Regions from separate parts of the Arthrobacter sp. QXT-31 genome, predicted to be linked through region 1. Evidence: predicted binding sites of a transcription regulator. Region 1 holds the regulator's gene; each other region holds the start of a gene.

Region 1 (5,398 bases):
GTGCACATCCCGTTTTGCGCGGTGCGCTGCGGGTACTGCGACTTCAACACCTACACCGCCACCGAGCTCGGAGGCGGGGCGTCCCAGGATGCCTACGCCTCCACCGCCATCTCGGAAGTGGACTTTGCCGCGCGGGTCCTTGAGCAGTCGGGCCTGCCGGCCCGGAAGCTGAGCACCGTGTTCTTCGGCGGCGGCACGCCTACGCTGCTCCCTGCCGGGGACCTGGCGCGAATCCTCCGCGCGGCCATCGACCGCTGGGGCATCGAACCCGGTGCCGAAGTGACCACGGAGGCCAACCCGGACTCGGTCACGCCCGAATCCCTGCAGCTGCTTGCCGATGCGGGATTCACTCGCGTGTCTTTCGGCATGCAGTCCGCTGTGCCCCACGTCCTGAAGGTCCTTGACCGGACCCACACCCCCAGCCGCGTCCCGCTCGTGGTGCAGTGGGCGCGCGACGCCGGCCTCTCGGTCAGCCTGGACCTGATCTACGGCACGCCGGGGGAGTCGATGGAGGACTGGCGCCTCTCGCTTGAGACGGCGCTGTCCTACCAGCCGGACCACATCAGCGCCTACGCGCTGATCATCGAGGACGGCACCAAGCTCGCCGCCCAGATCCGCCGTGGTGAAGTTCCGGGGATCGACGACGACGACCACGCCGACAAGTATGAGCTCGCCGACCGGATGATCACCGGCGCCGGCCTGCACTGGTACGAGGTCAGCAACTGGTCCGCGACGCCGGAGCAGGCGTGCCGCCACAACCTTGCCTACTGGCGCGGGGATGACTGGTGGGGGATCGGCCCTGGTGCGCACTCACACGTTGGCGGGGTGCGCTGGTGGAATGTCAAGCACCCCACCGCCTATGCCGGCCGGCTGGGTTCAGGCGTCTCCCCGGCGGCCGGCCGCGAGACGCTCGACGCGGAAACGCGCAGAATCGAAAAGGTGATGCTGGAGGCCCGGCTGTCCTCAGGGCTCGATACCGCTGCCCTCTCGCCGTCCGGAAGGAAGGCCGTGGCCGGGCTGATCGCCGACGGCCTGGTGGTACCGCAGCAGGTTTTCAGGGGCCGCCTGGTCCTGACGCTGAAGGGCCGCCTGTTGGCCGATGCCGTGGTCCGCAGGATCCTGCCCGACTGAACTTGCAAAACCAACGCGAGGTCAGATACCGCCCCGATCCTTCGAGGATATTGGGCAGTATCTGACCTCGCGTTGTTTTGGTGAGCTCGTTACTTAATCCAGCGGAGGTTGTACTGGTACCGGTGCGGCTGGCCCTTGTTGACGTGGACGCCGGCGGACACCGCGAAACACGTCAGCGCAATCCAAATGAGCGTGGCGAGGACCGCGAACAGGTTTCCGACGACGGGAAGCAGCACCAGCAGGTTCGCCACGAACGCCGCGATTGTCGGCGGCAGGGTGAAGTTGAGCGCTTCCTTGGACTCCTGCGCAGTGAAGGGACCGCGGTCGCGGAAGATGAGGTAGATCAGCAGGGCCGGAACACACCCGAGGATGCCGCCGAAGTGCGCCAGGGTGGCCCACTGCCGGTCCTCGCTGGCCGTCAGCGGAAGCGCGTTGGCCGGAACGCCATGGTACTGGGGCAGGTCCTGGCCGGACTGGGTGTCCCTGCGGTCGCGAGCGTCTTCTGCCACGGTGTCTTCCTTTAGCTTGCGTTGGTGCGATCGTGCTTTTTGTGCGGTGCGTGTGGCGCCGGGCCGCAGTGCGGTGACGCCGTACCAAGGATACCGGGCCGTAGGGGCAACCGTGGGCTCAACGCTGAAACACGGGGAATGGCCGTGGAACTAGGGCACCGTCAGGAAGTCGATGACCTCTTCCACCCGGCCCAGCAGGGCGGGCTCGAGGTCGGCGTATGTCCGCACCGCGCCGAGGAGCTTCTGCCAGCCGAGGCCAATGTCCTCCTTGGTCTCGTGCGGCCAGCCGAAGGCGGTGAGGATCCCCGTTTTCCAGTCTGTGCCGCGGGGCACTACGGGCCACTGCGGAATTCCCAGCACCGACGGCCGGATCGCCTGCCACACATCCACATACGGGTGGCCCACGATCAGCACATTCCCGTCGGCGCCGGGGGACGCCATCACGGCGTCGGCAATTCGGGACTCCTTGGAGTCGGGGACCAGGTGGTCCACCAGAACCCCCAGCCGGCGGCCGGGACCGGGCCGGAAATCGGCAACCGCTGCCGCCAGGTCATCGATGCCGTGCAGGGGCTCGACGACGATGCCCTCCACCCGGAGGTCGTCGCCCCAGACTTTTTCCACGAGCTCGGCATCATGCTTGCCTTCAACCCAGATGCGGCTGGCCTTGGCCACCTGGGCGCGCTGCCCCTCCACGCGCACCGAGCCCGACGCCGTCCGTGTGGCCGTGGCGGACCCGGCGGCTTTCGCCTTGGGAGCCGGCGGCATCAGTCGGATCGGCTGTCCCTCGAGGAGGAATCCGAAGCCAAGCTTGAAGGACCGGGACTTGCCGCGGCGGTCTTCGAGCGCCACCACGTGCATGCCGCCGGACTTCTCCACCCGGGTCACGGCGCCCACCCAGCCGGACTGGGCGTCCTCGAGCACCATCCCGCGCTCCACCGGTACCTCGGGCAGGCTGTTCTTGGCGGGAGCTGCAATCTCCTGCGGGCCCCAGTTCTGGTACTGCATTCATTCACCGCTTTGCAATAGGAGTCTGCATGGAAAAGAGCCGCTCCGGCAGCGTGCATGCCGCCGGGGGCAGGCGCCCGGATTTTCGCCCGGAGCGGTACCAATGCTAACAACGGGGCGACTCATATTAGACTTGTTAGCACTTAGGCATGTCGAGTGCTAACCATGGCGTTTACGGGCGGGATCAGGCCCGGCGCGGATAAGGCCAAAAGGAGGTGGACTGTGAGCGAACCACGGAAGCTTGAGGTGCTGCGCGCCATCGTGGAGGACTATGTCCATTCCCGCGAACCCGTCGGCTCCAAGGCGCTGGTGGAACGGCATCATCTGGGCGTTTCCAGCGCCACCATCCGCAATGACATGGCGGCACTGGAGGACGAGGGCCTCATCACGGCCCCGCACACCAGCGCAGGCAGGATTCCCACGGACAAGGGTTACCGCCTGTTCGTGGACCAGATCTCGGCGGTCAAACCTCTCTCTCCGGCGGAGAAGCGAGCCATCCAGACGCTGCTCGAGGGATCCGAGGACCTCGACGACGTCCTGGACCGGACGGCGAGGCTTCTGTCCCAGCTGACCAACCAGGTCGCCGTCGTGCAGTACCCGCACCTCAGCCGTGCCGTGGTCCGGCACATTGAATTCGTGCTCCTGGCGCCGCGCAAGGTGCTGATCGTACTGATTGCCGATTCCGGCAAGGTGGACCAGCGCGTTGTCGACGCCGGGCAGGACCTGTCAGACGACACAATCGCCGCCCTCCGAACCCGCTTCCTGACTGGCGTGGCCGGAACACCGGTGGCCATCCTGCCCCAGCACCTGGCCGCCGTCGTGGCCGGCTGCGCGCCGGCGGAACGCCCCGCGGCCATGGCCCTCGCGAAGGGACTGGAAGGCCTCGCCCACAACAGCCGCGAAGACCGCATGGTCATGGCAGGGACCGCCAACCTCGCGCGGTCCAACGTGGATTTCCCGCTCAGCATCGGACCAGTCCTGGAGGCCCTCGAGGAGCAGGTGGTGATGCTGCGGCTCCTGAGCGACATGGCGCAGGACCCGCGGGGAGTGGCCGTCAGCATCGGCCGCGAAAACCCCTACGACGGGCTGGCCGAGGCGTCGGTCGTGGCCACCGGCTACGGCCCTGACGCTACCGCCAAGGTGGGCATCCTCGGCCCCACCCGGATGGACTATCCCACCACCATGGCCGCCGTGCGCGCGGTGGCCCGCTACCTTTCGAGGATTCTGGGACCGTGACCGGACGCCCCGGACATCCTCTGACCACAGGCAGTACAACCAGGAAGAGATACGAACTTTGAGCAGCCACTACGACGTTCTTGGAGTCTCCCCGGAAGCCACCGGCGAAGAGATCAAAAAGGCCTACCGCAAGCTGGCCCGCTCCCTTCACCCGGACGTCAACCCGGGCGAAGAGGCCGCGGAACGGTTCAAGGCCGTAACCCACGCCTATGAGGTGCTGTCCGATCCGCAGAAGCGCAGGGTCTACGACACCACCGGCAACGAGAATGGCACCGACAACGGCTTCGGCGGCGGCGGCTACGCCGGGCAGGGCTTCGCGTTTCAGGACATCTTCGACACCTTCTTCGGCGCCGGCGGCACTACCGGACCTGCGTCCCGCGTCCGCCGCGGCCAGGACGCGCTCATCAGTGTCCGGATCGAGCTGCGCGACGCCGTCTTCGGCGTCAACAAGAAGCTGGAAGTGGACACGGCCGTCACCTGCCCCACGTGTGAAGGGTCCTGCTGCCAGCCGGGCACGCATCCGGAACGCTGCGACATCTGCGGCGGCAGCGGCCAGGTCCAGCGGGCAGTCCGCTCCATCCTGGGCCAGGTCATGACCGCCGCACCCTGCGGTTCCTGCGAGGGCTTCGGCACAGTCATCAAGGACCCCTGCAACGAGTGCAGCGGCCAGGGCCGCATCCGCAGCCGACGCTCCCTGACCATCAAGGTCCCCGCCGGCGTGGCCACCGGAACACGGATCCAGCTCTCGGGACAGGGCGAGGCCGGCCCCGCGGGCGGACCGTCCGGTGACCTCTACGTGGAAATCCGCGTCAACAATGACTCCACCTACGTCCGCGAGGGCGACGACCTGCACGCAACCCTGAACATCCCCATGACTGCTGCCGCCCTCGGCACGGAACTGAGCCTGGAGACCTTCGACGGGAAGCAGGAGATCGATGTCAAGGCGGGCACCCAGTCCGGCGAGATCATCACGCTCCGAGGCCTTGGCGTCACCCACCTGCGCGGCTACGGCCGCGGCGACCTCAAGGTCCACCTGCAGGTGGAAACGCCGTCCAAGCTCGACCCCGCGCAGGAAGACCTGCTCCGGCAGCTGGCCAAGCTCCGCGGTGAACAGTTCTCCGAGGGCAAGCTCGCGGCGAGCGGCGGCGTCTTCGCCAAGCTGCGGGACCGCCTCGGTAACCTGTAGCGGTGAGCAACCCCGTATTCTTCACCCCGGCCGGCACGCTGGACAGCACCGCTCCCGGTTCCCTGTTCATCCTCGACGGCGCCGAGGCCCGGCACGCCGTTACGGTCAAACGGCTGGCGGTGGGGGAGCAGGTGGACATTGCCGACGGTGCCGGCAGGCGCATCACCGGGACGGTCACCGAAGCCGCCCCCGCCGAACTGACTGTCGAATGCACGTCCGTCAGCATGGAGCAGCGGCCGGACGTCCGGCTGGTCCTCGTGCAGGCACTCGCCAAGGGCGACCGCGATGAGTTGGCGATCGAAACCGCCACCGAACTCGGCATCGACGCGGT
Region 2 (5,398 bases), 780 kb from region 1:
ACCAGGTTGTCCCCGCTGATGACCAGGACATGGTCGCCGCCCCGCACCCCCTCAAGCCACAGGGCGTCATCCGGATTATCGGGGCGCAGCTGATCCCGGAACAGGAGTCTGCCGCCGATGCTGAAGGTCATCAGACCCTCGCGTGTGACAGCTATGCTGCAGCTGGCCGACGTTTCCACGGCATCCTCGACCAGGTCGCCGAAATCCGGACTCAAGGCCAGCTGAAAACCGTGAAAGAGCAGAACCGAGACCAGCGCCGAGGTCAGGTCACCACCACCCTCACGGAACGCCACCACCGGGACCAGGGTGTAGGCCAGCACCGGTACCGGCCGTTCCCGCCCGCTGCCGGACGCCTGCGTCAAAACCATCCGTGCGGCCACGGGGGTGAGTTCGTTGGGAGCCCACTGGCCCTGCTCGACGCTCAGGCCAGGGCCGCTGCAGCGGCGGTGACAGACGCAGTCGGTGAAGGTGACGTAATGGGTCCCGTCCGGGGCAGTGCTTTCTGTCACGTTCACCAGCAGTGAGAGCGGCTCACCGGGCTCCAAAGGCGTCCTGCAGGCGGCGCACGTGCTGGCCATGGAGGCAGCAGTGAGCACGTACTGCACGGTATCCCTGCCCTTGAATGACTCCAAACGCCCGTCCCAGGCAACATTGCGTGTGACTGGCATCGCGGCAAAACACTTCCTCCCCTATGCCCGGAGTAATTACCTTCCCCGAAAGGGGCTGGTGGTGCGTTCCCCGGGTACCGGGGAACGCACCACCACCCTGGCTGCCGCGGTTAGGCGCTGAGCTGCTGCTGGGCGCCGTGTCCGCTGGTGATTTCGATCTTCCGCGGCTGCGCTTTGGCGGCGACCGGGATGCGCAGGGTCAGCACCCCGCCGTCATATCCGGCCTTCACGTTGTCTGCATCCAGCGCCTCACCCAAAACCAGCTGCCGGCTGAAGACGCCCTGCGGGCGCTCACCGGCCACCAGCTCGGCACCTTCGGGGGCGCCGTTCTTCCGCTCAGCCCGGATGGTCAGGACGTTCCGCTCAACATCAACATCGATCGCGTCCACGTCCACGCCCGGCAAGTCGACCGCGACGACGAACTCGTTCTCTTCCCGCCAGGCATCCAGTGGCATGGCCGCCGGGTGCGCGGCCGTGCCCAGCATCTGCTGGGCCAGCCGGTCCAGCTGCCGGAACGGATCATTCATCATCAACATCACATACCTCCCAGATCATCAGTAAAAAGGATAATCTCTATCCGCTGATATAGATTTTTTAGCACTTCAGTTAACACCGCGCAAGTGGCCGTTCCAGCCCGCCCCCCCATCCCCGCCATGCCTCTTGGACAGCTTTCGCGAGGATAAGAACCCCCCGGTCGGCCGGCCCAGGGGTCCTCGGCAGGAGGCGGCGGTCCGCGGCCAGAGGCGTCCCGTGCCAGAACTGCGGTCCGCTGCAGCCTGCGCCTTTAGGGCACTTCGTGCCGGAGCGACAGATTCACCGGCGAGGAATAATCAGTGAACTTATTAAAAATAATCTGGACGTATCGCAGCTCAAAATGGCGGTTGGCGCATACGGTGCGCATACTATGTCTCCCAACCCTTGGGCTACGAGACGTCTCACTGGCGACTAGGTGCTTCCACGGCATAGGTCTGACTTCCGCGGAACCCTGCAAGTTCCATTGCGATCAGGAAATTCTCGCAACTATGTCTCGCAACTTTCAGATGAAATCACCGTAATCATTGTTAGTTATGAGGCAGATACGGCGGCCTGCCGAGGGGCCTATCCCGGCGACGCGACATGACCTCAGCATGGGCCCTACCATTCATGGTGACCACGCCAGTCCCAAGTTTTGGAACAGTGTGAAATTCTTGGACGCTGTTCCGGACCTCGATGCGCGCCATGAAGGCTAGATCGCTGACCCGCTGACGCCACACCCTAGAGTTTGCTGCTGCCCTTCCACTCTTCCGGCGTAACCCGCTTGATGCTTGATGAGTGGGCCCATCCCAGATGGTATTTGCCCGAGGGGTCAAGCCACTCAATCAGACCGTACGTGTGCGTCCAGGCCACGGCCTTCCCGTAGATGCCGCTTACGTACACGAGTGGCCGGCCATACTTAGGGAAGTCCCTGATTGGGGCCGGGTCATCTATCGGCCGGCTCTTGTCGGCGTCCATGCGGGCCATCATTCGCTCGAGGTCGTCAGGGGAACCACTCTTGATCACAGGACCAATCTTAGAACATATATTCGAATAGTAGGGCCGACTCTCGACTGACCAAGCCTCTAGCACCGGTGGCTGAGAAACGTTTTGAATCTGAACCTGCCAAATCTACGTCTAGTCATGTTCCGCGGCCCCACCACCTCCATGAAGTCGTGAGCCAATCTGCTCATTCCCATGGAAGTCGACAGACGGAGCGTGCAATGTTTCTCGCAGCGGTGGATCCTGGCATCACCCCAAACGCTGATTTTCCCTTTCTTGAGTCGCTCAAACAGATCGGCGGCGGCATCCTCGTAGGAGCCTTCGTCGTCATCGCGATCGTGGCGATCATCGGAGCAGCCATGCTCCTCGCCGGCAAGCTGAGCCAGTCCTCTCGGTTGGCTTCCGGGGGCGGCATGATCCTGCTCTGGACTGGCCCCGTAGCTGCCATTTTGGGCGGCATCAATGGCTACATCCTTTGGTCCCAGACAGCGTTCCCGCTCGGGTTCTAGGCAACATCGGTCATGCCGGTTGAGTGCGATCTGAACGGATGGTGGCCGCCCGGCTGCGGTCTCGTCTCGCAGGCGAACGACGGTGTCCAGAGTTCCATCACGGCGTTCTTCGCCGACCTTCTCGAAAACGTCGCTTCCTGGATATGGTCCTTCATCACGGGTGCGTTTGGCGCGTCTGACATTGACGATTCCCAGTGGGACTCCGTCAAGGGGCTGACGAACTGGTGGGTCGTCGTCATGATGACACCGCTCGTCATTGCCATGATCCTCCAGTTGTTGTCCGGACTGATCAGCCAGCAGCCCCGCCGCCTGATCCGTGCGTTGGTTGGCGGTGCCGCCGCGGTTCCGATGGTGGCCGGTGCTGTCTACCTGGTCCGGGAGCTCACGAAGGTTGGGGATTTGGCCGCAACAGCGCTTCTGGACTCCCTGGCTACGGACCCCTATGTCCTGTTCATGCGGCTCTTCGGCTTCGAGAAGGCGCCGGCAGACTCGGGCAGAGACTGGAATGTTGTCTCGTTGGCTCCCGGGACAAGTGGGGGCGCAGGGGGTGCCGTAGTCGTGACGGCGATGGCCGTTATCGTTGTCTGGATTCTGGCCTTCATCCTGATGTGCTCGATGATCTTTCGGTCTTTCGCCCTCATCTTGCTCGCCGCCGTCGCACCCGTGGCTCTCATGCTGATGCCCTGGGAGAAGACGCAATCGTGGGCGCGGCGGTGGGGCGAGATTGTGGTGGCTTTGCTTATCGCCAAACCGCTCGCCGCGACGGTGCTTGCCGTGGCCATCAAGCTTTTCGCCGACTCCAAGTCGTTCGCCGGACTCGCTGCCGGCGTCGTAGGCATGGCACTGGCCTGTGGCGCACCATTGATGGCATTGCGACTCGTTAGTTTCGCTGGTGGCGAGCTGGCCGCTGCCGCCCAAACCGCTGGCGGCGGGCATGTCCTTTCCCGAAGCTCCGGTTTTGCTGCCAGGCAGATCACCCGCCAAACGGGCGGACACTTGACGCTGGCTGCCTTGGCCAGCCGCTCGGCCGCAAATCGGCCGGTTCAGTCGAGCCGGCCTCAGTTTCCAACTCGGGCGCTGCCGCCGAGGGTGCCGTTGCCGGAACAACTGATGGGCACTACGCCGTCCCGCACTTCCGGCGGGAACACCACGGCTCTAATGCTCGGCGGCGGTACGTCGGGTCAGGGTGCATCGTTTCCGCGAGCGCGACGCGGCGTCAGTGAGCCGGACTGGAACCCGGGAGCGTCCGGCAATGGAACGCCGCCAAGCGCCATAAGGGAAGGGCCGCAGTCCCCGCCTTCGAAGGCGCCCACCGCTGCCACTGCTTCTCCGGATGCGGCTGCGCCGCCTTCTCCCATCCGCCCCCCAACCACGGCCAAGCCTCCGATTGACAGTGATACCCATGTCTGAAAACTCTCGAACTCTTGAACCCGTCAAGTTCCCCCGGTACGAGCGCCGAGGCCTGTTCATGGGCCTGAAATGGTACCAACTGCTCCTGCTCGCGGCCGGTGTTCTCGTGGGCTGTGTGGCTTCGGCAGTGCGCGGACCCGTTGGCCTTTTCACGGCCGGGCCGCTATGGCTAGTTCTGATACTGCTCGGATTGCTGCAGTACTCACGGATTCCCTACCCAGTGTGGATCAGCCATGCCGTGCTGTTCTTCTACAGGTTGGCCGCAAAACAGACCCGCTACCTGATGCGGCCGGAGCGGCCTGTCCTTGCTGGGCGGCTGGCGCTTCCGGGCGGGTTGGGGAACCTGGAGCTGCGCCGCGCTTCCCGCGGGGAGTCGTTCGTAGTGGACTCCCGCGGCAAAGAGGCAATAGCCGTACTGCGCTGCAGCACCAAGTCGTTCGCACTCATGGACGGCGACGATAAAGCCTGGGCCGTGCAGGCGTGGTCCAGGGTACAGGCAGGATTGGCCCAGCGGGGCTGCGTGGCCAGGATCGCCGTTCAGGACTACACGGTCCCGTATCCCTCCTCGGCCCTTCGTGACTTCTACGAAGGCACAGTCCGCCGGCAAACCGGTGACTCCGACGAACGCACCTGGGGCGAGCGCTCTTACGAGGACTTGATTGCTGCCGCTGGTTCCGCCATGAGTCACGAGTTGTTGCTAACTCTGGTTCTGGACATTGCCAAGGCCCGACGTCGGATACGGGAGGCAGGCGGGGGAGTCCTCGGCGTCGAACGGGTACTCCGGCTGGAAGTCGAGGCTATGACTACCGCCTTAGGAACACACAGCGTCAGCGTCGACCAGTGGCTGCCGGAGGCAGGCCTTCTCAACATCGTTCGGGCTGCCTTTGATCCAGCATCCGCAGCAACCACGGGCAGGCAACAAGCCGGCGTACTAACGGAACCGGAGGGGCAGAACCAGCCGGAGCCCACTTCCAGCGTCCTCGCTGCGCCCATGGCGGTCGAGGAGCACTGGACGTATGTGCGGACGGACACCGGCTTTCACCAAACGTTCTGGATAGCCGAATGGCCGCGGCAGAAGGTCTTCCCGGGCTTTCTCCACCCCCTTATCTACGTCGGTGAATTCCGCCACACGGTGACCCAGGTGATCCGGACTGTGCCGACAACTGAAGCACTCCGCGACATTCGTTCTGCCCAGGAGGCCCATGAGACCCGGAGACGGATCAACACGCGCTTCGACAGACCACTTACCCGCGAGCAGAAGGCGGAGGAGGAAGAAGTCGCACAGCGCGAAGAAGA
Region 3 (5,398 bases), 790 kb from region 1:
CAGTTGGCCTGGTTCAAGCCGGGTCCTTGCTGTGGCGAGCCCGCGGTCCACGTGCGGGGCAAAACCGTCATCCATGTATTGAATCGCCATGGTTCCCTCCCTGATCGATTCCCGTCTTGATACGGAGCAAATCTGAAATGACGTCTGATCTGTATCCGCTGCCATAGATTTAAATAGCACCGGCAGCAAATTACTGGCAAGAGATTTTTATAACCGCCGTTCCGCGACCACAGCGGGTGCAGGCCGCCTGGGCCTTGGCCTCCTCACAAGGTCTCAGGTGCGGGGTGCGGCTGTCGGTGCCGAGCGTAAGCATGGGAATGTACCTCTCGTGCCGGACTGGGCAGGGCCGGCCGGCGGCTTGGCGTGGCCCGCCGCTGGCCCGCTTGCCTCGGCTGCCGGGGTACTGCCGGATGCCTGCTGCCTCATGACAGGGTCACTCCCGGGGACCGACCCCCTGGGGATGATGGAGATTTTCCTTATCGGGTCGGCTCCTGGCTGCAGCATTCCCCGGCAGGGCGTGCCCGGATTTGTGGAAGGGTGTCTTCCTGCGTTCCTGCCTGGCGTGACGACGTTGCGGGCGGCGCCGGGCTCCGGCATGGATTTCACACCTCTGTTTATTCCCGGAAAACGCACTGTGGCCAGGTGCTGGCTGGTCATCCCGGGATGATGTGATGTCCGCTGGTGCACCGCCCTGACCGTCAGGACAGACCGCCGGGCCGAGGTTTATTCCAGACCGGTTCCCTTCCCGGATGGTTCCGGCTGAGCAGGTCCAGCAGTTCGCCCTGGTTCAGGCCGGTGGCTTCACTGACCTCGGCAAGGGTGGCCTCTCCGGTGCGCAGCAGCGCCGCCGAGCATTCCCGCAGCGTCCGGCGGGCCACGTCCAGGGTAGTTTCGGCGTTTGCCATCATCGCCGCCAGGGCGCGCAACCGCTGCAGTTCCGCGTTCATCTGCATCCACCACCTTTCATGGGCTGCACGGCACGAAGGGCAGCGGCTGGAAAGCGGGAGCGGCCGGCGCAGCAGGCGCATTCAGGGGTGCACCCGGTGGGGCTCGAACCCACGACCCGAGGATTAAAAGTCCCCTGCTCTACCGGCTGAGCTACAGGTGCACCTTTGCCTGAAAGCATCCCATCACTGCTTCCCGACAGTTCACTCGCCAACCCCAGTCAATCTGCATCGTCCGCTATAGATTTTATTAGCACCGCCGACGGGCGCAAGCAAGAGGCCACCGGCCAAAAAATTGCCGGATACCCCTTGCGGACCGGGCGGGGCAGTGCTATTAAATCTATGTCAGCGGATACAGATCTGGATCGATGGTGATCAAGGAGGTATGCCATGTTGATGCTCGATCCATTCCGTCAGCTGGACCGCCTGGCCGAGCAGGTGCTGGGCACCGTCGCCCACCCGGCGGCCATGCCAATGGACGCCTGGCGCGACGGCGATGACTACATCTTTGCACTGGACCTGCCCGGCGTGGACGTCAGCTCCATTGACCTGGGCGTGGACAGGAACGTCCTGACCGTGAGCGCAGAACGGAAGGACCCTGCCGGGGAGGGCACGGAGATGGTCGTGTCGGAGCGGCCGCGCGGTGTCTTTAGCCGCCAGCTCATCCTGGGGGATGCCATGGACACGGAGAAGATGACGGCCGATTACGACGCCGGCGTCCTGACCCTGCGCATCCCCGTCGCGGCGCAGGCAAAGCCGCGAAAGATCGATATCGAAGTCAAAGGAGGCCAGCAGCGCCAGATTGACGCTGCCTAACAGACCGGGACGGTTCCCGTTACACGCCAACGCTGCCTCGTTGGGCGGGAAGGCACAGAAGGAACGCCACCGCGCCTATTTAGCGCACATGCAGCAGCAGCGCACGGGCCGTCCCGCCGGCGGTTTCCGGCCAGTTCTGGCCGGGAACCGTTTCGCCGCCTGCCCGGGCCGGCTCATCCGCGGCCTGGGCCAGGGGGCTACAGTCATCCTCCCGGCTTGCCGCTCCCGGTGCGGCCGCGGTCACCCGGCGAAGGAGGTGTGGGAGTAATGGAAGAAGGCCGCCCGGTTGCGTACACGGCACTGGGGAGAGGAACACCTGTTGTCTCCCGGTCAGGACGCGCTTTCGGAACACTGGACCGTGTCCTGGACGACGACAAAGGTCTCATCCTTCACGGAATCATCGTCAGGACGGGCCAGGGACCCAGGTTCGTGGCGCGCGACTCCATCGAGCGGATGACAACCACACACGTTTACTGTTCACTCACCGACGAACAGACCAGGAACCTGCCGCAGGCACCCTCCGGCCGGCACCCAGGGATCAGGTCATGGATCTCCCGGGCCACCACCGGCCGCCCACCCAAAACATGATCCTGACGAACGGCGGCCATCTGCCTGCGGTTTAAGCGAGTCACCGCTTTCAGGCCGCTGGGCTGGCAGTCCATCCCGCCGGCGGGGGCCTCCGGCACGCCGGAGGCTCATCAGGGCAAGGACGCGTCCTGACCGGCTGAGCGTTGGGACCAGCGCAGGAGAGAACCCGATCCAGCTCCGGCCGTAACCGCCCATTGGACAGCCCGAACCAGACGGAGGTCCCGGGCGGAGATGACTAAAGGCCAGCCGCAACACGCCCGCGGTGACTTTCGTGCAGCCAAGGGCCGCCGTAAACCAACATGCCGCGCCCGGTTCATTACAAAATTGCCGTTGACACTCGTGTCACCCCGCGGACCGGGAGGGCTGACGGTCAAGCCCGTAGCAGGGTTCCACATAGCCCTTAACTGCAAGAACCTTACGTTGAGCCCGCCACTGTCCCCGGGACCCTGGCCCAAGCGCTATCGGGCGATCAGGATGTTGCAGCGTGCCTGAGTCAGAACAGACGTTAGCGTTCCGGGGTGGCCTTGCCGTCCGTGGGCACCGAGGACCAACAGTTCGGCGTCTGCCCCTGCATCGATCAGCGCGGCCGACACGGGTTGCCTGCTCAGCAGTTGTTCTGTGGCGGCCAGGTCCGGGTCCATCGCCTGTACCCAGAGCATGGCGTTGTGCAGCACAGCCTTGGAATGCGCTGTCGGGGCAGTGTGTGCCTTCCAGGGCGGTTCGGGCTGTTCTGCATGAACGATCTGCAGCCCTGTGTCAAGGGCCCGGGCTGCACGCACTGATTGCTCCAGAACCTTGCTGCTGCGCAGGTGCCCGTCCACGCAGGCGACTACCGGTTGGCCTTCCCCGCGCCGGCTCCGCACGACGACGAGGGGGCAGGGGGATCCTCCGGCCAGGTCAAGGGAGACGGAACCGACCAGTTTGCCGAGCAGGCCGCCCAGTCCGCGGCTTCCAACCACCAGCAGGCTTGCGTCGAGGGACTCCTGGCGCAGGACGGCCGCCGGCAGTCCGGCCACCATGCGGGGCTCCACCTTCAGGTTTGGTGAGATTTCCGCTGCGAGTTTGCAGCCTTCGTCGAGAATGACTTCGGCTGCGTGACGCAATCCGCTGTCAGCCACCCCTTTGACCGGTCCCACGTCCTGTGTGAAGAGTGGCCAGATCCAGGCATGGATGATCCGCAGCCCGGTCCGTGCGGCCGTGGCGTAATCCGCCGCCCACTTCAGGGCAAGGAGGGACTGTTCGGAGCCGTCGTAACCGACAGCCAGCACCGCGCTAATCGTCACCTTTTGCCCTATTCCTTTTGGTTGTCCTGCTGCGCGGAGGTGCGGGCGCGCTTGAGTAGGCGCCGGAGGCGTGCGTTGTCCATTTCCAGTTCGAGCACCTTAGCAACGCCGGCGAGGTTGAGCCCGTCATCCAGGAGCTCTCCGATGCGACGCAGAACGGCAAGGTCCGCTTCGCTGTATTGGCGGGTGCCGCCTTCGGTCCTTTTCGGGGTGAGCAGGCCGCGGCGTTCATAGAGCCGGATGTTCTGCTGGCCTGTTCCCAGGAGTTCCGCCACGACCGATATGGCGTACAGGGCGCGCCCGCTGCTGCGTTGGTTTGTCATCTGCTGTCCCGTCAATGCCCGCTGTTCCTCTTGCACCAGTTTCGCACTGGTGCTATAAAAAATCTATATTCACCGTCACAGATAAACCATGGCGGTGGGTAGCCATGAAACCTGGATGCTGAAGGGAGTGGGAAATGATGTTGATCCGTACTGACCCGTTCCGTGAGCTGGACCGGCTCACCCAGCAGGTCTTCGGAACAGCGGCCCGTCCGGCGGCCATGCCGATGGACGCGTGGCAGGAAGATGGGGAGTTTGTGGTGGCGTTTGACCTGCCCGGGATCTCTCCTGACGACGTGGATCTGAACGTTGAACGGAACGTCCTCACCGTTCGGGCGGAGCGCCGTGACGCCACGCAGCCCAACGTCGAGCTGGTGGTTTCCGAACGGCCGCGCGGTGTCTTCAGCCGCCAGCTCATTCTCGGTGACACCCTGGATACGGACAATATCAAGGCCAGCTACGACGTCGGCGTGCTGACGCTGCGTATTCCGGTTGCCGAGCAGGCCAAGCCGCGGAAGATCGAGATCGAAAGCAAGGGCCAGCAACAGCAGATCGAAACCTAGCCCCTGCGGCGCATGCGAGGGGGCGGCCGCCCGTTCCCCGGCTTGGGACTTCACCCGGCCCGGGAGAGGCTCAGACCGGGGACCGGGCCGCCGGAAAGCTGCCCTGCACCGGCCCTTTCGGTGGCTGGGGGTGTTCATGATGACCGTTCCCGTCCCGGACCATTACGCGGTGCTGCACGTTTCCCGGGGCGCATCGCCGCAGGAAATCGCGCGCGCCTACCGGGCGCTGGTGCGCCGCCACCACCCGGACGTCGGCGGCGCTGACGCCGTACCGGCGGAACTGCAGCTGATCATGGAAGCCTTTTCCGTGCTCCGGGACCCCGGGCGCCGGCACGCCTACGACCGGGAAACGGCGCGGACCAGGCGTACCGGACCCGAGGCCGGGGAAAGCCGCCCTCCGGACCAGCAGAAAACGGCAACGGGGGACCCTGCGGTGTCCGGGCAGCGGGAGGAACGCCCGACCCCGGAAGGACGCCGCGCCAGCGGCCCGCAGGTGGTCCCGGTCCGCATAGTCCGGCGCAGGGAGCCGCCGCTGCGCGTCACTCCGGTCCGCTGGGAGAGCGGCCCGTGGAGCTAAGCAACACTATGCCGAATCTGAAGGAGGAACCCTTACGATGAGCGACTGGCGCCGCTACGACTCCCACCTGATCCCGGCCTTCCACGAGCGCTTCGAGGAGCGCTGGGGCAAGGGCACGGCACCGTTTTTGGATCCCGAGGCCCACGAGGAACCACTGCCCCGGGCGCAGTGGATCAACCCCGCCACCGGCGCCGCCCTGGCCGTGGTCCCCATCTGGACCGACGAGAAGGACAGCCAGCACCGTTCCTTCGGGGTGTTCTACCTGCCGCCGGCAGGGGATATCTGGATGCTGCGGCCCGGCTTTACC
Region 4 (5,398 bases), 1.9 Mb from region 1:
AGCGAGCGTGAGCAGCAGATCCTCGCCCTCGAACGGCAGTGGTGGAAGTACGCTGGAGCCAAGGAACAGGCCATCCGGGAGCTCTTTGACCTGTCCGCCACGCACTACTACCAGATCCTCAATGCCCTGATCGATACCGAGCATGCGCTGGCCCACGACCCCATGCTGGTGAAGAGATTGCGTAGACTACGTACGTCACGTCAGCGGGCCCGCACTGCACGCCGCCTTGGATCTGACGCGTAATTGCTAGTGCCGGACTGCCGGCGAAAACCAACAAGGACGCCTGTTTACCATGACTAATTTTGCTCGGGACGAATTCGACAGGGTGCCTGAGGTCTCCTCCCGGCAGGGCGTTCACCGCGCCGTTGCCGCGCCGTCCCGCCCGAAGTTGTGGCCGATCCTGTCCGTGGGTATCGGGGCGCTCGCAGTGGGCCTGGTTGCTTTCCTCCTGCTGCCGCAGCTCGGTTTCCAGCCCGTCATCGCACCGCCGTCGGCCGCGGCGGCCGGCACTTCCGCGTCGGCAAGTGCAACGTCGACGCCCTCTGCAAGTGCGACACCCAGCGCCATTGCGTCGGCGTCACCGTCCACCTCTGCCTCCGAGCCCGCCTCCCCTTCCGCCGTGGAGCCTGCCACCTCGGAAACCATCGCCCCTGCGGCTGCCGACAAGTCACAGCCCGTCGACATCTTCAACGGAACGCTCACCTCCGGCCTGGCAGGACGGGTGGGTGCCACGGTCCAGTCCGACGGCTGGGTGCTCGGCGAGGTGGCCAACTGGCAGGGCGCGCCCCAGCAGCAGTCAGTAATCTTCTACTCCGCCGCCCACCGCGCCAACGCCGAGGCGCTCGGTGCATTGCTGAACATCCCGACCCTGGTGGAAAGCGCGGACTTCGAAACGTCCGTGGCAGTGGTGCTGGGTCCCGGCTACCAGTAGCCATCCGGTTACGCCTGAATAACTATTGCCTCCCTCCGGGGCCGCCGGCCTCCGCCGCCAAGGGCCTGTTTGGATAGAGTGAAGGCAAGCTTCAGGGCGTAATTCACGGCACACACCGACGTGGGCCTTACGGAAGCAAACGTGAAAGTGTGGGGATCATGGCATTGGGAACCGTGAAGTGGTTCAACGCCGAGAAGGGCTACGGCTTCATTACCGTCGACGAGTCAGGCGACGACGTCTTTGTGCACTGGTCGGCCATTCAGACTGACGGCTACCGGTCGCTTGACGAGGGCCAGCGCGTGGAGCTGGAAGTCGGCGAAGGTGAAAAGGGTCCGCAGGCAGAAATGGTCCGGCCCGTCTAGTGGCACGCCGCACAGGTTTCCGGGGCCCTGCTGCCTGGGGTGCCGCCGGCTGGTGTGCCGCCGCCGTGCTGGCGCTCGGCGCCTGCTCCGGTTCCGGGGACAATGCCCGGACGGCTCCGGCTGAAGCCAGCGGCGACGGAACCCTGCGGATCGGGCTGATCCTCGACAACACCGGGCCCCAGGCCTTCCTGAACGCCGCCCAGCTGGCCGCTGCCAAACTGGCCGTCCAGGAGATCAACGCGGCGGGCGGGCACAAGGGCCGGCCCGTGGAGCTGCTGCCCGAAGCAACCGGCGGCGACACAGCCGCCCAGGCCCGTGAACTGGTCAATGCCAAGGCCGACGCCGTCATCGGCCCCACCGATTCGAGCCGCGCACCCGCCGCCATCGACGTGCTGTCCAAAGCCAGGATCACACTCATCTCACCGGCCAACACCGCCCCGGAGCTCAGCAGCTACAAGAGCGGCGGCTACTACTTCCGCACAGCCGCGTCGGACATTGCCCAGGCGCCCGTCCTGGTCAAGGTGGCCAAGGACGCCGGAGCCAAGAGCCTCGCGGTGGTCTATGAGGACAGCAGCTACGGCGAAGAACTGTCTGCGGCCGTTTCTGCTGCGGCCAAGGCAGGCGGGCTGGACCCCGTGACCCTCACCGGCTTCAAGGCGGGCGAGGCCGGGCAGTCTGCGGCCGCTGCCCGCGACGCGGCGCCGGACGCCGTCGTCCTCATTGCCCGGGACGGCGCGCAGGGTGCCATCGCCGAGCTCGCCAATGCCGGGCTGCCGGGCAACAAACTCATCCTGGGCGACGGCGCCTTCAGGCAGTACGGTTCCGCCCTCGGCTCCAAGGCGCTGGAGGGGGCGCGCGCCCTGGTGCCCGGCGTCTTCCCCTCGGCGCACTTCCAGGCTGAACTGGTGGCCATCGACGAGGGTCTCAAGGACATGACGTTCGCGGCTGAGTCCTATGACGCCGTGAACCTCGCGGCCCTGGCCGCCGCCGCGGCAGAGGACGACGCCGGTGCCTCCATTGCCGGTGCGCTCATCTCCGTCTCCGGCGGCACGTCCGGCAGCCGTGCGTCCGTCTCGCCGTCCGGCCCGGCGACCGTCTGTTCCACGTACAAGGACTGCCTGGCGGCAATACGGGACGGAAAGGCCATTGACTACGACGGCGAGTCCGGCCCCGTCCGCTTTGATGCCAACGGAGACGTCACCGCGGCGAAGTACATGGTGTTCACCTACGGCGCCGACAACAAGGCCAAGCTCACAGGCAGCGAGGCCGCCGGCAGGTCTGCGGGCTGATCGCTGGCAGCGAATACTGCTGCCGGTGCACGGGACAAACAAGGGCATCTGCTTGCACTCTCCCCGGGGGAGTGCTAATTATTGATTAGCACTCCAGCGTGCCGACTGCTAAAGGGTCGTCCGGTTCCGGCCGGCATACCGACGGCGGCGGCGCAAGGAGCGAAAGAAACACCTGGTTGGGGTGAGATCCGGACTGTCGGGCGTACAGAGGCCTGCGGGAAGGATCGTCCGTCGCGGGCACCGCAGCAAGGTTCCTTCTTAACGACTGTCCCGAAAGGACTACTGCCGTTATGGCCAAGATCATTGCATTTGATGAAGAGGCTCGCCGCGGTCTTGAGCGGGGCCTGAACACCCTCGCCGACGCCGTCAAGGTCACCCTCGGCCCGCGTGGCCGCAACGTCGTCCTCGAAAAGAAGTGGGGCGCCCCCACGATCACCAACGATGGTGTCTCCATCGCCAAGGAGATCGAGCTGGACGATCCCTACGAGAAGATCGGCGCCGAGCTGGTCAAGGAAGTTGCCAAGAAGACGGATGACGTCGCTGGCGACGGCACCACCACGGCCACCGTCCTGGCCCAGGCACTGGTCAAGGAAGGCCTGCGCAACGTCGCGGCCGGCGCTGACCCGCTGTCCCTCAAGCGCGGCATCGAGAAGGCCGTCGAGGCCGTCACCGCAGAACTGCTGGACTCCGCCAAGGAAATCGAAACCAAGGAAGAGATCGCAGCCACGGCTTCCATCTCCGCCGGTGACGACGAGATCGGCGCCCTGATTGCTGAAGCCCTCGACAAGGTGGGCAAGGAAGGCGTCATCACGGTCGAGGAGTCCAACACCTTCGGCCTCGAGCTGGAGCTCACCGAAGGCATGCGCTTCGACAAGGGCTACATCTCCGCCTACTTCGTCACGGACACCGAGCGCCAGGAAACGGTCCTCGAGGACCCGTACATCCTGATCGTCAACTCCAAGATCTCCAACGTCAAGGAACTGGTTGCTGTCCTCGAGAAGGTCATGCAGTCCAACAAGCCGCTGCTGATCATCGCCGAAGACATCGAGGGCGAGGCCCTGGCCACCCTGATCGTCAACAAGATCCGCGGCACCTTCAAGTCCGTCGCCGTCAAGGCCCCGGGCTTCGGTGACCGCCGCAAGGCGCAGCTGGCCGACATCGCCATCCTCACCGGCGGACAGGTCATCGCCGAGGAAGTCGGCCTCAAGCTCGAGACCGCCGGCCTCGACCTCCTGGGCAAGGCACGCAAGGTTGTCGTGACCAAGGACGAGACCACCATCGTCGAGGGTGCAGGCGACGCAGACCAGATCGCCGGCCGCGTTTCCCAGATCCGTTCCGAGATCGAAAACTCCGACTCCGACTACGACCGCGAGAAGCTGCAGGAGCGCCTGGCCAAGCTGGCCGGCGGCGTTGCAGTCATCAAGGCCGGTGCCGCCACGGAGGTCGAGCTCAAGGAGCGCAAGCACCGCATTGAGGACGCTGTCCGCAACGCCAAGGCTGCCGTCGAAGAGGGCATCGTTGCCGGTGGTGGCGTGGCCCTGATCCAGGCCGGCGCCAAGGCATTCGCCAACCTGCAGCTCGAAGGCGACGAGGCAACCGGTGCGAACATCGTCCGCGTTGCCATCGACGCCCCGCTGAAGCAGATCGCCTTCAACGCTGGCCTCGAGCCCGGCGTTGTGGTTGACAAGGTCCGCGGCCTGCCCGCCGGCCACGGCCTGAACGCAGCATCCGGTGAATACGTCGACCTGCTGGCTGCCGGCGTGAACGACCCCGTCAAGGTGACCCGCTCTGCCCTGCAGAACGCGGCTTCCATCGCCGGTCTGTTCCTCACCACCGAGGCCGTTGTGGCCGACAAGCCGGAGAAGGCTGCTCCGGCCGTCGGCGGCGGCGACGAGATGGGCGGCATGGGCGGCTTCTAGCCTCCCGCTGCTCCCAGCTGGCTAAAGAGTGCGGCCTCCTCCTGGCGAGGGGGCCGCACTCTTTTTGTCTGCGCATTTTTGTCCTTGCAGTCTGGCAGGATGGTTCGGTGACGATTACTGCAGCAGCCGACGGTTCGGCATTGGGAAACCCGGGTCCCGCAGGGTGGGCCTGGTACGTGAACGACGACTGCTGGCGGGCCGGCGGCTGGCCGCACGGCACCAACAACCAGGGTGAGCTGATGGCTGTCCTGGACCTCTTCCGCTCCACCGCGCACCTCCCCGACGAGGACCTGCACATACTCTGCGACAGCCAGTACGTGATCAACTCCGTGACCAAGTGGATGCCGGGATGGAAGCGCAAAGGCTGGCGGAAGGCCGACGGCAAGCCCGTGCTGAACGTGGACATCCTCAAGGACATCGACCGCGAGCTGGCCGGGCGCAAGTACCGGTTCGAGTGGGTCAAGGGCCATGCCGGGCACGAGCTGAACGAGGCCGCGGACGAGCGGGCAAGGGCCGTGGCACTCGCCTACCAGCAGGGCGTGGCCGCCCGCTCCGGACCCGGGTTTCCCAACGCGGAACCGGCGACGGCCCGGCGGGCCGTCAAGGAGGGCCGCGGCGTGGGCGGTGTCCCGCCGCTGCTGGAACCGGAGCCCGAAGTCCCGGCGCTCTTCGGATCCGGGGAACCTGATCTGTTCACCGAACTGGGACTGGATGAATCGGACGCTGAGGCGTTTGCCGAACCCCCGGCAGGCGTCACGCCCGAGGAAATCGTCGAGGCACTGGAACGGGAACTCCTGCGCCCGGACGTCCGCAGCGACATCGGGCGTATAGGCCAGCTCCTGCACCCGGACTTCACGGAGATCGGCACGGCCGGACGCCTCTGGACCCGGGACGCCA

What was found. Region 1 encodes HrcA, which represses chaperone genes, less so after heat shock. Its sites were predicted from a motif close to TTNGCACTCGNNNNNNNCGAGTGCNAA; they were not measured.
Region 2: a site for HrcA is predicted at 1,263-1,289, ahead of BWQ92_RS01330 (Hsp20/alpha crystallin family protein). Genes of this name have one in related genera too.
Region 3: a site for HrcA is predicted at 3,984-4,010, ahead of BWQ92_RS01350 (Hsp20/alpha crystallin family protein). Genes of this name have one in related genera too.
Region 4: a site for HrcA is predicted at 2,668-2,694, ahead of groL (chaperonin GroEL). Genes of this name have one in related genera too.

What each region holds. Positions count from the first base shown of each region.
Region 1 covers NZ_CP019304.1:4,529,057-4,534,454, forward strand. Annotated here, with positions in the region: gene hemW (radical SAM family heme chaperone HemW) at 1-1,131, shown strand, start outside; gene BWQ92_RS20695 (DUF4870 domain-containing protein) at 1,221-1,640, opposite strand; gene BWQ92_RS20700 (DUF3097 domain-containing protein) at 1,791-2,645, opposite strand; gene hrcA (heat-inducible transcriptional repressor HrcA) at 2,868-3,881, shown strand; gene dnaJ (molecular chaperone DnaJ) at 3,940-5,067, shown strand; gene BWQ92_RS20715 (16S rRNA (uracil(1498)-N(3))-methyltransferase) at 5,070-5,398, shown strand, end outside.
Region 2 covers NZ_CP019304.1:270,053-275,450, reverse strand. Annotated here, with positions in the region: gene BWQ92_RS01335 (hypothetical protein) at 1-668, opposite strand, end outside; gene BWQ92_RS01330 (Hsp20/alpha crystallin family protein) at 779-1,204, opposite strand; gene BWQ92_RS01320 (hypothetical protein) at 2,405-2,692, shown strand; gene BWQ92_RS01315 (hypothetical protein) at 2,705-4,102, shown strand; gene BWQ92_RS01310 (SCO6880 family protein) at 4,095-5,398, shown strand, end outside.
Region 3 covers NZ_CP019304.1:275,708-281,105, reverse strand. Annotated here, with positions in the region: gene BWQ92_RS01390 (hypothetical protein) at 1-90, opposite strand, end outside; gene BWQ92_RS01385 (hypothetical protein) at 699-953, opposite strand; tRNA gene BWQ92_RS01380 (tRNA-Lys) at 1,036-1,108, opposite strand; gene BWQ92_RS01375 (Hsp20/alpha crystallin family protein) at 1,335-1,760, shown strand; gene BWQ92_RS01360 (universal stress protein) at 2,807-3,631, opposite strand; gene BWQ92_RS01355 (MerR family transcriptional regulator) at 3,640-3,954, opposite strand; gene BWQ92_RS01350 (Hsp20/alpha crystallin family protein) at 4,092-4,514, shown strand; gene BWQ92_RS01345 (J domain-containing protein) at 4,651-5,091, shown strand; gene BWQ92_RS01340 (hypothetical protein) at 5,129-5,398, shown strand, end outside.
Region 4 covers NZ_CP019304.1:1,352,086-1,357,483, reverse strand. Annotated here, with positions in the region: gene BWQ92_RS06125 (DUF3263 domain-containing protein) at 1-243, shown strand, start outside; gene BWQ92_RS06120 (LytR C-terminal domain-containing protein) at 293-931, shown strand; gene BWQ92_RS06115 (cold-shock protein) at 1,090-1,293, shown strand; gene BWQ92_RS06110 (ABC transporter substrate-binding protein) at 1,293-2,582, shown strand; gene groL (chaperonin GroEL) at 2,873-4,501, shown strand; gene BWQ92_RS06100 (ribonuclease HI family protein) at 4,609-5,398, shown strand, end outside.